One region of the Streptomyces sp. NBC_01268 genome, then DNA from elsewhere that is predicted to be linked to it. Evidence: riboswitches for the same ligand, from Rfam matches in the RefSeq annotation. Region 1 holds a riboswitch; each other region holds the start of a gene.
What was found. Region 1 has a riboswitch for cobalamin ahead of cobN (cobaltochelatase subunit CobN). Riboswitches for the same ligand answer to the same signal wherever they lie in the genome.

Region 1 (4,641 bases):
GATCGCGACGACCGAGCCCTCCAGGCGGTCCCGCCACAGCTCCATCGCGGCGGCCGACCGGGTGGTGCCCAGCTCGGCGGCGAGCGCGGGCACCGACGGGTCGGACAGCGTGCAGACCACGTCGTTGTCGGCGGGCAGCCGCTTGCGGGTGACCCCGCTGGCGACCATCTGGGCGTCGCACAGGATCGGCGCGCCCGCACGCAGGGCGGCACGCGCCGAGGCGACGACGCCGGGGGAGTGGGCGATGTCCCGCACGAGGTCGGTCATGCCGCAGGCGTGGATCATCCGCACGGCGACCTGGCTGACGTCGGCGGGCAGGCCCGCGAGGTCCGCCTCGGCGCGGATCGTGGCAAAGGAGCGGCGGTAGATCTCCGCGCCGTCCTTCTCGTACTCGAACATCCTGTTGCTCTCGCTCATCTCGTGGGGGTCGCCGGGCCGCGGGCCGCCGCGACCGCTTCGGACAGGGAGGTACGGAGGGTGGGGACGCCGTCGACCAGGTAGCCGCCGTCCTCGGTGGCGAGGACGTCGACCCAGGCGCCGTGCGGGTGCCCGCAGCGGCGTGCGCACCCGGAGAAGTGGACGGGCAGCCGCCCGTGCGGGGCGAGGGCCGCGTCCCGCCGCACGTCGGCGAGGGACTTGGCGCAGCCGGGCCGCCCGGTGCAGGCCCCGACGCCGGTGCCGGGGGCGTCGGGCCGGGTGATCAGGCCGTACGCGGCGAGCTCCGTGAGCGCGGCGAGCCGGCCGGGCGGCGCGGCGACCACCGCACCGCGCCAGGGCGTGAACCGCACCTCGCGGGCCGGCAGCAGCGCCCGCAGTTGGACGGCGGTCAGCCGGCCGAGCGGCGCGAGGACGTACAGGGCGTCCGCGCCCAGCGGCCCCGGGACGGGCGGGTCCCCTTGGGGCAGCGGCGGTACGGGGTGGGGGACGGGCTCCGCGGCGAGTCCGGCGCGCGCCAGGGCGGCCGCCAGGTCGGGCACGCACCCCTCGGGCAGTTCCCGCACCCGCCAGGCGCCCGTCCCGGCGGTCTCGGCGGCCCGCAGGAAGGCGTCGGCGGCGGCGAGCGCGGCGCGCGGGGCGTCGGTCGCGGCGACCCGGAAGGCCTGGGGGCCGAGGCGCAGCTGGGCGCGGACGTCCCCGCCCGCGGGAGGCCCTTCTGCGAGCAAGGTCACATCCCCGCCGAGCCCCGCGACGTCGCCCCGCCCGTCGTCCAGGACGAACAGGAAGCGTCCGGAGAGCGCCGCGGTCCACGCCTCCGCGCACAGCAGCGCGTCCAGTTCCCGTGCCCACAACTGCGGCTCGGCGCCGCCGAGTCCGTCCAGTCCGGCGGCCGGAGAGACGACGATGTTGCGGACCCGTTCGTGGCTCGGCGAGGGCAGCAGCCCGGCCCGGTCGAGCAGCGCGGCCAGCTCGGCGCCGCAGCCCTCGCCGAGCCCGCGGAGCTCCGCGTTGCCGCGCGAGGTGATGCTGATGCTGCCGTCCCCGAGGGACTCGGCCGCGTCGGCCAGCGCCAGGACCTGAGCCTCCGTCAAACGCCCGCCGGGCAGCCGGAGTCGGGCGAGCCGCCCGTCGTCCGCCGCGTGCAGTCGCAGCGCACCCGGACAGGCGTCGCCGCGGTCCCGTATGAGAGGTTCGCCCGGTTCGGGCGAGGTGCGTGGGGTGGCCGACATGGCGGCGAGCATACCCACGGCGGGATCCGCTCCCACCTGCCGAGAACCAGCCACGACCGGGGCCGGAGCCGGCCACGACCGGGGCCCGGGGCCGCCGTGACCGGGGCCCGGTCCCCCGGTGTGATCCGCCCGACCCCCGGCTCTCCCCCGCCGCGCCCGCTCACGATCTAGGATGCAGACGGCATGGGGTCCCAGGACCCCGGGGAGGAAGCCCGGTGAGAATCCGGCGCGGTCCCGCCACTGTGAGCCGGTCCGGAGTTTCGGGGCGGTGAGTCAGGAACTCCCGCCGTCCATACGACCACCCGGGGCGCGGACAACCCCGAGGAAGGCCCTGAGCTCGCCATGCTCCTGCTGCTGTCGCACTCCGACACCGACCTGCTCAGCGCCCGCGCGGCGAACGCCGCCGAAGGCCCGGTGGAGTACCGGTACGCCAACCCGGCCCGGCTGCCGCTGGCCGACCTCCCCGCCCTCCTCGACGGCGCCGAACTCGTCGTCGTCCGCCTCCTCGGCGGCCTGCGCTCCTGGGAGGAGGGCCTCGACACGGTCCTGGCCGCCGGGAAGCCCGTGGTGGTGCTGAGCGGCGAACAGGCTCCCGACGCCCAGCTGATGGAGGCCTCGACCGTCCCGGTCGGCGTCGCCACCGAGGCGCACGCCTACCTGGCGCACGGCGGCCCGGGCAACCTCGGCCAGCTGGCCCGCTTCCTCTCCGACACCGTGCTGCTGACCGGCCACGGCTTCGAGCCGCCGGCCCCCGCGCCGACCTGGGGCCCGCTGGAGCGGACCGCGGGGGACACGCCCGAGGGCGCCCCCACCGTCGCCGTGCTCTACTACCGCGCCCACCACATGAGCGGCAACACCGCCTTCGTCGGCACCCTCTGCGACGCGATCGAGCGGCAGGGCGCCCGGGCGAAGGCCCTGTACGTGGCCTCGCTCCGGGCCCCGGAGCCCGAGCTCCTCGACGAGCTGCGCGGGGCCGACGCGATCGTCACGACGGTCCTCGCGGCGGGCGGCACCAAGCCGGCCGAGGCGCAGGCGGGCGGCGACGAGGAGGCCTGGGACGCGGGCGCGCTCGCCGCCCTGGACGTGCCGATCCTGCAGGCGCTGTGCCTGACGGGCTCGCGCGCCGCGTGGGAGGAGAACGACGAGGGCCTGTCGCCGCTGGACGCGGCCAGCCAGGTCGCCGTCCCGGAGTTCGACGGCCGGCTCATCACCGTCCCGTTCTCCTTCAAGGAGATCGACGAGGACGGGCTGCCCGCGTACGTGGCGGACGCCGAGCGCTCCGCCCGCGTCGCCGGCATCGCCGTCCGGCACGCCCGTCTGCGGCACATCGCGAACGGCGAGAAGAAGCTGGCGCTCGTCCTCTCCGCGTACCCGACGAAGCACTCCCGCATCGGCAACGCCGTCGGCCTCGACACCCCGGCCTCCGCCGTGGCGCTGCTGCGCCGGCTCATCGCCGAGGGCTACGACTTCGGCCCGGTCGAGGACATCCCCGGCCTGGTCTCCGGCGACGGCGACGAGCTGATCTACGCCCTGATCGAGGCCGGCGGCCACGACCAGGACTGGCTCACCGAGGAGCAGCTGGCCCGCAACCCGGTCCGCATCCCGGCCGCCGACTACAAGCGCTGGTACGCCGAACTCCCGGCGGAGCTGCGCGAGCAGGTCGAGGAGCACTGGGGCCCGGCCCCGGGCGAGATGTTCCTGGACCGCTCCCGCAACCCCGAGGGCGACATCGTGCTGGCCGCGCTGCGCCGCGGGAACCTGCTGGTCCTCATCCAGCCGCCGCGCGGCTTCGGCGAGAACCCGATCGCGATCTACCACGACCCGGACCTGCCGCCGTCGCACCACTACCTGGCGGCCTACCGCTGGATCGCCGCCCGCGCCGAGGACGGGGGTTTCGGCGCGGACGCGATGGTGCACCTGGGCAAGCACGGCAACCTGGAGTGGCTGCCCGGCAAGAACGCCGGCCTGTCCGCCGCCTGCGGCCCGGACGCCGCGCTCGGCGACCTGCCGCTGGTCTACCCGTTCCTGGTCAACGACCCGGGCGAGGGCACCCAGGCCAAGCGGCGCGTGCACGCCACGCTCGTCGACCACCTGGTGCCGCCGATGGCCCGCGCCGACTCGTACGGCGACATCGCGCGCCTGGAGCAGCTGCTCGACGAGTACGCGCAGATCAGCAGCATGGACCCGGCGAAGCTGCCGGCGATCCGCGCGCAGATCTGGACGCTGATCCAGGCGGCGAAGCTGGACCACGACCTGGGCCTGGAGGACCGGCCGGAGGACGACGGCTTCGACGACTTCCTGCTGCACGTCGACGGCTGGCTGTGCGAGGTCAAGGACGCGCAGATCCGTGACGGTCTGCACGTCCTGGGCGGCGCCCCGGTCGGCGAGGCCCGGGTGAACCTGGTCCTGTCGATCCTGCGGGCCCGGCAGATCTGGGGCGGCACGCAGGCGCTGCCGGGCCTGCGCGAGGCGCTCGGCCTGGACGAGTCGGCGGCGACGCGCACCACCGCCGACGAGGCGGAGGCGAAGGCCCGCGAGCTGGTCGAGGGCATGGAGGCGGCGGACTGGTCCGTGGACGCGATCGGCTCCGTGGCCGGCGCGTACGGCGCCGAGGTGCACGCGGTGCTGCGCTTCGCCTGCGAGCAGGTCGTCCCGCGCCTGGCCGGCACCACCGACGAACTCACGCACGCGGTCCACGCGTTGAACGGCGGCTTCGTCCCGGCCGGGCCCTCGGGCTCGCCGCTGCGCGGCCTGGTCAACGTGCTGCCGACCGGCCGCAACTTCTACTCGGTCGACCCGAAGGCCGTGCCGTCCCGCCTCGCGTGGGAGACCGGCCAGGCGCTCGCCGACTCGCTCCTGGAGCGCTACCGCACGGACAACGGCGAGTGGCCGACCTCGGTGGGCCTGTCCCTGTGGGGCACGAGCGCGATGCGCACCGCGGGCGACGACGTCGCCGAGGCGCTCGCCCTGCTGG
Region 2 (4,641 bases), 1.6 Mb from region 1:
TTCGTTCGGCACCTGGGTCACCTGGTTCCTGCTCGGCGGCGACCTCTACACCGCGTACACCTTCGTCGCCGTCCCGGCGGCCATCTACGCGGCGGGCGCGGCCGGCTTCTTCGCCGTGCCGTACACGATCCTGGTCTACCCGCTGATCTTCACCTTCCTGCCCCGCCTGTGGTCGGTGTCCCACAAGCACGGTTACGTCACCACCTCCGACTTCGTCCGCGGCCGCTTCGGCTCCAAGGGCCTGTCGCTGGCGGTCGCCGTCACCGGCATCCTCGCCACCATGCCGTACATCGCCCTCCAGCTCGTCGGCATCCAGGCCGTCCTGGACGTGATGGGCGTCGGCGGCGGCGAGGGCACCAACTGGTTCGTCAAGGACCTGCCGCTGCTCATCGCCTTCGGCGTCCTCGCGGCGTACACGTACTCCTCCGGTCTGCGCGCCCCGGCGCTCATCGCCTTCGTCAAGGACACCCTGATCTACATCGTCATCGCGGTGGCGATCATCTACATCCCGATCAAGCTGGGCGGCTTCGACGAGATCTTCGCCAAGGCGGGCGAGGCCTACCAGACGGTCAACCCGGCCACCGGCAAGCCCAAGGGCGCGCTCGTGCCCGGCGAGGCCGGCCAGTGGACGTACGCGACGCTGGCCCTCGGCTCGGCGCTGGCGCTCTTCATGTACCCGCACTCGATCACCGCGACGCTCTCCTCCAGGAGCCGCGAGGTGATCCGCCGCAACACCACGATCCTGCCGCTGTACTCGCTGATGCTGGGCCTGCTCGCGCTGCTCGGCTTCATGGCGATCGCCGCCGGCGTGAAGGTCACCAACGGGCAGCTCGCCATCCCGCAGCTCTTCGAGGACATGTTCCCCTCGTGGTTCGCGGGCGTGGCCTTCGCCGCCATCGGCATCGGCGCCCTGGTCCCGGCCGCGATCATGTCGATCGCGGCGGCCAACCTGTTCACGAGGAACATCTACAAGGACTTCCTCAAGCCGAACGCGACGCCCGAGCAGGAGACCAAGGTCTCCAAGCTGGTCTCGCTGCTGGTGAAGGTCGGCGCGCTGGTCTTCGTCCTCACCATGGACAAGACCGTCGCCATCAACTTCCAGCTGCTCGGCGGCATCTGGATCCTGCAGACCTTCCCCGCCCTCGTCGGCGGCCTGTTCACCCGCTGGTTCCACCGCTGGGCGCTGCTCGCCGGCTGGGCCGTCGGCATGGTCTACGGCACCGCCGCCGCGTACGGCGTGGCCAGCCCCACCCAGAAGCACTTCGGCGGCTCCTCGGCCGAGATCCCCGGCATCGGCGAGATCGGCTACATCGGCCTCACCGCCTTCGTGCTCAACCTGGTCGTCACCGTGGTCCTCACCTTCGTCCTGAAGGCGCTCAAGGCGCCCGACGGCGTCGACGAGACCTCGCCCGAGGACTACACGGCGGACGCCGGCGACGCGGGTGTCGCCACCGAGCTGCCGAAGGTCGGGACCGCCGGGCACTGAGCCCCGCGGGCCGTCGGCTCCACCGTCTCCGCCCGCCTCCGGTCATCCGGGGCGGGCGGAGCCGCGCCGGGGGGCAGACTGCCGTGCATGGACTTCACGATCAGGGCGGTACGGCCCGAGGAGTACGCGGCCCTCGGCGAGATCACCGCGCGGGCCTATCTCGACGACGGGTTCCTCAGCTTCGGCGAGGACGACGCGTACCTGCACCTGCTGCGGGACGTTGCCAGGCGCGACGCCGAGGCCGAGGTGCTCGTGGCCGTCGACACCACGGACGCGGCCGGCACGGTCCTCGGCGGGGTGACCTTCACCGCCGGCGGCGCCGAGTGGGCCGACATCGCCCGGGAGGGCGAGGCCGAGTTCCGCATGCTGGCGGTCGCGCACGCGGCGCGCGGCCGGGGCGTCGGGGAGGCCCTCGTGCGGGCCTGTGTGGACCGGGCGCGGGCCGTCGAGGGGTGCGCGCGGATCGTGCTCTCCACCCAGCGGACGATGACCACCGCCCACCGTGTCTATGAGCGACTGGGCTTCGTACGCTCCCCCGAGCGGGACTGGAATCCCGTCCAGGGGCTGGACTTCACGCTCTTCACCTACGTTCTGGAGCTCTGAGCTCCACTCCGACCGACACAACATGTGGGGGGTGCCGCGAGCGGCGCCCCCCACATGTATGCTCGTCCTCGCTGTCGCCGCAGGGGAATCCGGTGGAAATCCGGAACTGTCCCGCAACGGTGTGTTTTGCGCGCTTTCGCGCCCAGGGTGAGTCCGAAGACCTGCCGACAGCGCGCCCGGTCCGTCCGTTCCGGGTGCCACAGACGTCCGGGCCTCGCGGAGTGGGCCGGTGGACGCGGCGCCGCCGTGCGTACGGCCGCCCGTTCCCGCCTCCCGTCCTGGCTCCGAGCCGAGCGAGGGAGAGCCCCCACGTGACCATCGCGCCCGCCGATCCGGCCGCAGCGATCGAGACCGACGGCCCCGGCACCGTGCTGCTGCGGGTCCTGACCGATCTCACCGCCGACCTCCCGGACACCGACCCCGGCAAGGTCGCCGCCGCCGCCCTGCGCGGCCGCAGCGCCGGTTCGGACGAGGCGGAGCTGCGCGAGCTGGCCACCGAGGCCGCCGCCGGACTCATCGCCGAGGACCCGGCGTACTCCCGGCTCGCCGCCCGGCTGCTCACCCTCACCATCACCGACGAGGCGGCGGGCCAGGGCGCGCTCTCCTTCTCGGCCTCCGTCGCCGTCGGCCACCGCGAGGGCCTGATCGCCGACCGCACGGCCGCGTTCGTCGCCACGCACACCGCGCGCCTCGACGCGCTGATCGACGCGGCCGGTGACGACCGCTTCGGCTACTTCGGCCTGCGCACCCTCTACTCCCGCTACCTGCTGCGGCACCCGATCACCCGCCAGGTCATCGAGACCCCGCAGCACTTCATGCTGCGCGTCGCGTGCGGTCTGGCCGAGGACGAGTCGGTGCGCGCCGTGGACGAGGTGGCGGCGCTGTACGGGCTGATGAGCCGGCTCGACTACCTGCCCTCCTCCCCCACGCTCTTCAACTCCGGCACCCGCCACCCGCAGATGTCCTCCTGCTACCTGCTGGACTCCCCGCAGGACGAGCTGGACTCCATCTACGACCGCTACCACCAGGTCGCGCGCCTGTCGAAGCACGCGGGCGGCATCGGCCTGTCGTACTCCCGCATCCGCGCCCGGGGTTCGCTGATCCGCGGCACCAACGGGCACTCCAACGGCATCGTGCCGTTCCTGAAGACGCTGGACGCCTCCGTCGCCGCGGTGAACCAGGGCGGCCGCCGCAAGGGCGCCGCCGCGGTCTACCTGGAGACCTGGCACGCGGACATCGAGGAGTTCCTGGAGCTCCGCGACAACACCGGCGAGGACGCCCGCCGTACGCACAACCTGAACCTGGCGCACTGGATCCCGGACGAGTTCATGCGCCGGGTCAACGCGGACGCCGAGTGGTCGCTCTTCTCGCCGGCCGACGTGCCCGAGCTGGTCGACCTGTACGGCGAGGAGTTCGACGCCGCGTACCACAAGGCGGAGGCGGCGGGCCTGGCCAAGAAGTCCATGCCGGCCCGTGACCTGTACGGCCGGATGATGCGCACCCTCGCGCAGACCGGCAACGGCTGGATGACCTTCAAGGACGCCTCCAACCGGACCGCCAACCAGACCGCCGAGCCGGGCTCCGTCGTCCACTCCTCGAACCTCTGCACCGAGATCATCGAGGTCACCGACGACGGCGAGACGGCCGTCTGCAACCTCGGCTCGGTCAACCTCGGCGCCTTCGTCCGGGAAGGAGCCGACGGCGGGCAGATCGACTGGGCGCGGCTCGACGAGACCGTGCGCACCGCCGTCACCTTCCTCGACCGGGTCGTCGACATCAACTTCTACCCGACCGAGCAGGCCGGCCGCTCCAACGCCCGCTGGCGTCCGGTGGGCCTGGGCGCGATGGGCCTCCAGGACGTCTTCTTCAAGCTGAAGCTGCCCTTCGACTCGGCCGAGGCCCGCGCGCTGTCCACCCGGATCGCCGAGCGGATCATGCTGGCCGCGTACGAGGCCTCCGCCGACCTCGCCGAGCGCAACGGCCCGCTGCCCGCCTGGGACAAGACCCGCACGGCCCGCGGTGTGCTGCACCCGGACCACTTCGACGTCGAGCTGAACTGGCCGGAGCGCTGGGCCGCGCTGCGCGAGCGGATCGCCGCCGTCGGCATGCGCAACAGCCTCCTCCTCGCCATCGCGCCGACCGCGACCATCGCCTCGATCGCCGGCGTCTACGAGTGCATCGAGCCGCAGGTCTCCAACCTGTTCAAGCGCGAGACGCTGTCCGGCGAGTTCCTCCAGGTCAACTCGTACCTCGTGGACGAGCTGAAGCGCCTCGGCGTGTGGGACGCGCAGACCCGTGAGGCGCTGCGCGACGCCAACGGCTCGGTGGCCGGCTTCACCTGGGTGCCGGCCGAAGTGCGCGAGCTGTACCGCACGGCCTGGGAGATCCCGCAGCGCGGCCTGATCGACATGGCCGCCGCCCGCACCCCGTTCCTGGACCAGGCGCAGTCGCTGAACCTGTTCCTGGAGACGCCGACCATCGGCAAGCTGTCGTCGATGTACGCGTACGCCTGGAAGCAGGGCCTGAAGACCACGTACTACCTGCGCTCGCGC
Region 3 (4,641 bases), 3.7 Mb from region 1:
CGGCCAGGGCACCGTCTCCGTCCCTGTCCCCCAGCTGATCCCGGGCCACGCCTACGGCTGGCGGGTCCGCACCACCGACGGCACGACCACCTCGTCCATCTCCACGAACTGCCACTTCAGGGCCCCCGCGGCCTGATCCCGACCGGCGGATCGTGAACCCTGGTCGCCCATGCGGGCGGGGCCCCGCCGCGCGGGGTCCCGCCCTCAGGGCCGGTCAGGGGGCCGTCAGAAGCGGCCCTGCCCGATCGGGAGGCGCTGCGGGAGGGTCGGCAGCGGGAGCCCGGTGGAGCGGTGGGCCTGGTCGGCCGGGGTCCGGCAGGTGAGGTCCCCGGCGGGCAGACGGCCCGTGACCAGGTAGGCGGTGGCGGTCGCGTCCGCGCAGGATCCCAGGCCGTAGACGCCGTGGCCCTGGCCGCCGAGGACGGTGACCATCCGGGCCCCCTTCATCGCACGGCGCAGCCCCTGCCCACTGGCCAGGGGTGTCTGGGAGTCCCACTCGTTCTGCAGGACGAGGGCGGCGACGGAGTTGTTCACCTCGGTGGCGGGCTCGGCCCCGCCCCGCCAGAACGCACACGGCTTGATGTTCGACGCGAAGTCCCCGTACAGCGGGTACCGGCGCTTGTCGCGGATCGCGTCGCGCCGGTACCGCTCCGGGTCGCGCGGCCACGCGCGGGTGTCGGCGCACACCACGGACCAGAAGGCGGCGTCCATGTTGTCCGCCGGGACGGCGGGTGCGTCGGCCGGGGCGTCGGCCGCGCGGGCGAAGGCCGACGGTACCGGGGCGGGCGGCGTGCCGCGCCGCGCCGGCGCCGGGGTCCGGCCCTCCGCGGCGTCCTTGAGCCGTACGACCGCCTCGGCGGCGTAGGCCACGTCGAAGAAGACGGCCCGCGACCCGAGCCGGATGTCGTCGCCCGTCAGGGCGACGCCGTCGAGCTCGATCGGCTCGCGGTCCGCCCGGGCGACCAGCGCCCAGAACGTCGCGCCGACCTCGGCAGGGATGGCGCCGAGCCCGTAGGTCGCGTTCCGCTCGGCGGCCCAGCCGGTCCACCGCGTGAACGCCGGTTCCGCCCCCTCGGCCCATATCCGGATCATGCCGCGCCAGATCCGCTCCGGGTCGACCGCGCTGTCGAGCACGAACCGGTCGGCGCGCTTGGGGAACATCTGCGTGTAGACGGCTCCCAGATAGGTGCCGTAGGAGTAGCCGAGGTACGAGATCTTCTTCTCGCCGAGCACCGCGCGGATGACGTCCATGTCCCGTGCCGTGTCGCGGGTGGTGAGGTGCGACAGGACGGCGCCGTTCCGCGCCCGGCACTTCTCCGCGACGGTCCGCGCCCACTGGACGTCCCGCTTGAACGTCGCTGCCTTGTAAGGGCGTTGCCACGCGGTCTCCGCGTCGTTCAGTCCGCAGCTCACCGGGCTGCTCCGGCCGACGCCCCGGGGGTCGAAGCCGATCAGGTCGTACCGCTTCCTCACGTCGTCCGACAGCATCGGCGCCATCCAGACCGGCATGTCGAGGCCCGATCCGCCGGGCCCGCCGGGGTTCAGCAGCAGCACACCGCGCCGGTCACGGGCGCTGGTCGCCTTCGTCCGGGACACGGCGAGGTCGAGCGTGCGGCCGTTCGGGCGGGCGTAGTCGAGGGGCACCTCGATCGTCGCGCACTCGTACTCCGCCGGCCCTTCGGCGTCGCAGCGACTCCAGCGCGGCTTCTGCCGGCCGTAGCGGGCGAGCGGGTCGGGTGACGGGGTGGCGGTGGTCGCGGTGGCGGCCCGGGGCGCCGGTCCGGCCGCCGAGGCCACGGCGGGGGTGAGAACGGGGAGGAGCGTCGCGATGGCGCCGAGGGCCACGGCGGGCGCTGTTCGTCTGCTTCGCACGGTGATGGAGATCCTCGCGGGAGGTGGACGTTCTGTCCCAAGAACCCTTGCTCAGAGGGGACTTGCCGGAATCCCCCCGAAGGACGGCATCATCTCCCCCTGAAGGAGGACCCGACCCTGACCGATGGCACAGAACCAGCCACCTCCACAGGGTCCTTGATCCCCTGCGGCCTGGTCGCGACGTGAACTCCGGTGTGCCGGGCCCGGCTTCACCCGCCGGCCGGTGTGGCCCGTGGTCTAGAGTGAGGGCGCAGCTGGTTCGCCCCGTCCGCCAGGCGGGATGCGTCGTAAGAGGGAACCCGGTGGGAATCCGGGACTGCCCCGCAGCGGTGAGTGGGAACGACCGCCGTCACACAGCACTGGGTCCGACGTACCGGACCTGGGAAGCGACGGCCAGTAGGAGTCCCGTACGACGGGACGTGCCCGCGAGTCCGAAGACCTGCCCGTTGCCCGCACGCGGACGATTCCGCGCGCGGCCATCCGGTGACCTCGAGGGCGGGTCGGCGACCATACAGGCGGACGAGCGTGCCTTGCTGCGCGCGTGCGCATCCGCCTGTTCCCGGTCTCCCTTCGCCCCTCGTCAGGTCTCCGGACCTCAGGGATTCATCTCGCGAAGGAGATCTCCGTGACCACGAAGTCCGCAGCCGCGGCAGCACGGGCCACCGTGTACGGCTACCCCCGTCAGGGGCGGAACCGCGAACTCAAGAAGGCGATCGAGGGCTACTGGAAGGGCCGCGTCACCGCCGACGCCCTCCGGAACACCGGCGCCGCGCTGCGCCGGACGAACTGGCTGCAGCTCGCCGACGCCGGCATCACCGAAGTGCCGACCGGCGACTTCTCGTACTACGACCACGTCCTGGACACCACCGTCATGGTGGGCGCGATCCCCCGCCGCCACCAGGAGGCCGTGGCGGCCGACGCGACGGACGGCTACTTCGCCATGGCCCGCGGCACCCAGGACGTGGCGCCGCTGGAGATGACCAAGTGGTTCGACACCAACTACCACTACCTCGTCCCCGAACTGGGCCCTGACACCGTCTTCTCGGCGGACTCGGCCAAGCAGGTCACGGAGCTGCGCGAGGCCCTCGCGCTGGGTCTGACCGCCCGACCCGTCCTGGTGGGACCGGTCACCTATCTCCTGCTGGCGAAGCCCGCCCCCGGCGTGGCGGCGGAGTTCGAGCCGCTGACCCTGCTGGACCGCCTGCTGCCCGTCTACGCCGAGGTCCTCGCCGACCTCCGGGCCGCCGGCGCGGAGTGGGTGCAGATCGACGAACCGGCCCTGGTGCAGGACCGCACGCCCGCCGAACTCGCCGCCGCCGCACGGGCCTACCGCGATCTCGGCGCCGCCCGGGACCGGCCGAAGCTGCTCGTCGCCTCCTACTTCGACCGGCTGGGCGACGCCCTCCCGGTGCTCGCGAAGGCGCCCGTCGAGGGACTCGCCCTCGACTTCACCGGGCCCGCCGCCGCGAACCTCGACGGACTCGCGGCCGTCGGAGGCCTGCCCGGCAAGCGGCTCGTCGCCGGCGTGGTCGACGGCCGCAACGTCTGGGTCGACGACCTGCAGAGCTCCCTCACCACCCTCGGCACCCTCCTCGGTCTCGCCGGCCACGTGGACGTGTCGGCCTCGTGCTCGCTGCTCCACGTGCCGCTCGACGCCGCGGCCGAGGAGGACGTCGACCCGCAGGTCCTGGCCTGGCTCGCCTTCGCCCGGCAGAAGACGGACGAGGTCGTCGCCCTGGCCAAGGGCCTGTCCCTGGGCACCGACGCCATCAGCGGCGAGCTGGCCGCCAACCGGAGCGCGCGCTCCGCCCGCGCCGCCTCCCCCCTCACCCGCGACCCCGCCGTCCGGGCCCGGGTCCGGGCCGTCACCGAGGCGGACCGCCGCCGCTCGCCGTCCTACGCGCGGCGTGCCGCCGCCCAGCGGGCCCACCTCGGGCTTCCGCTGCTCCCGACCACCACCATCGGGTCCTTCCCGCAGACGGCCGAACTGCGCGCCGCTCGCGCGGACCTGCGCGCCGGACGGATCGGGGACGAGGGCTACGAGGAGCGCATCCGGGCGGAGATCCAGGAGGTCGTCTCCTTCCAGGAGAAGGCGGGGCTCGACGTCCTGGTGCACGGCGAGCCCGAACGCAACGACATGGTGCAGTACTTCGCCGAACAGCTCGACGGCTACCTCGCCACCCGGCACGGCTGGGTGCAGTCGTACGGCACCCGGTACGTCCGTCCGCCGATCCTCGCCGGTGACATCTCCCGTCCGCGGCCGATGACGGTGCGCTGGACGACGTACGCGCAGTCCCTGACGCCCAAGCCGGTCAAGGGCATGCTCACCGGCCCGGTCACCATGCTCGCCTGGTCCTTCGTCCGCGACGACCAGCCGCTGGGCGAGACCGCCCGGCAGGTGGCCCTCGCGCTGCGCGACGAGGTGAACGACCTGGAGGCCGCCGGCACCTCCGTCATCCAGGTCGACGAGCCCGCGCTGCGCGAGACCCTGCCGCTGCGGGAGGCCGACCACCCGGCGTATCTCGCCTGGGCGACCGAGTCGTTCCGGCTCACCACCGCGGGAGTGCGGCCCGACACCCAGATCCACACCCACATGTGCTACGCCGAGTTCGGCGACGTCGTCCAGGCCATCGACGACCTCGACGCCGACGTGATCAGCCTGGAGGCGGCCCGCTCCCACATGCAGGTCGCCCGCGAACTCGCCGCCCACGGCTACCCCCGCGAGGCCGGTCCCGGCGTCTGGGACATCCACTCCCCCCGCGTCCCGTC

Region 2: another riboswitch for cobalamin. It lies ahead of OG309_RS25030 (ribonucleoside-diphosphate reductase subunit alpha); the one in region 1 lies ahead of cobN (cobaltochelatase subunit CobN).
Region 3: another riboswitch for cobalamin. It lies ahead of metE (5-methyltetrahydropteroyltriglutamate--homocysteine S-methyltransferase); the one in region 1 lies ahead of cobN (cobaltochelatase subunit CobN).

What each region holds. Positions count from the first base shown of each region.
Region 1 covers NZ_CP108454.1:3,967,855-3,972,495, reverse strand. Annotated here, with positions in the region: gene OG309_RS17605 (precorrin-8X methylmutase) at 1-417, opposite strand, end outside; gene OG309_RS17600 (cobalamin biosynthesis protein CobG) at 414-1,667, opposite strand; cobalamin riboswitch at 1,830-1,972, shown strand; gene cobN (cobaltochelatase subunit CobN) at 2,010-4,641, shown strand, end outside.
Region 2 covers NZ_CP108454.1:5,530,722-5,535,362, reverse strand. Annotated here, with positions in the region: gene mctP (monocarboxylate uptake permease MctP) at 1-1,486, shown strand, start outside; gene OG309_RS25035 (GNAT family N-acetyltransferase) at 1,574-2,089, shown strand; cobalamin riboswitch at 2,148-2,272, shown strand; gene OG309_RS25030 (ribonucleoside-diphosphate reductase subunit alpha) at 2,401-4,641, shown strand, end outside.
Region 3 covers NZ_CP108454.1:7,654,108-7,658,748, reverse strand. Annotated here, with positions in the region: gene OG309_RS34250 (LamG-like jellyroll fold domain-containing protein) at 1-136, shown strand, start outside; gene OG309_RS34245 (alpha/beta hydrolase) at 226-1,872, opposite strand; cobalamin riboswitch at 2,111-2,333, shown strand; gene metE (5-methyltetrahydropteroyltriglutamate--homocysteine S-methyltransferase) at 2,498-4,641, shown strand, end outside.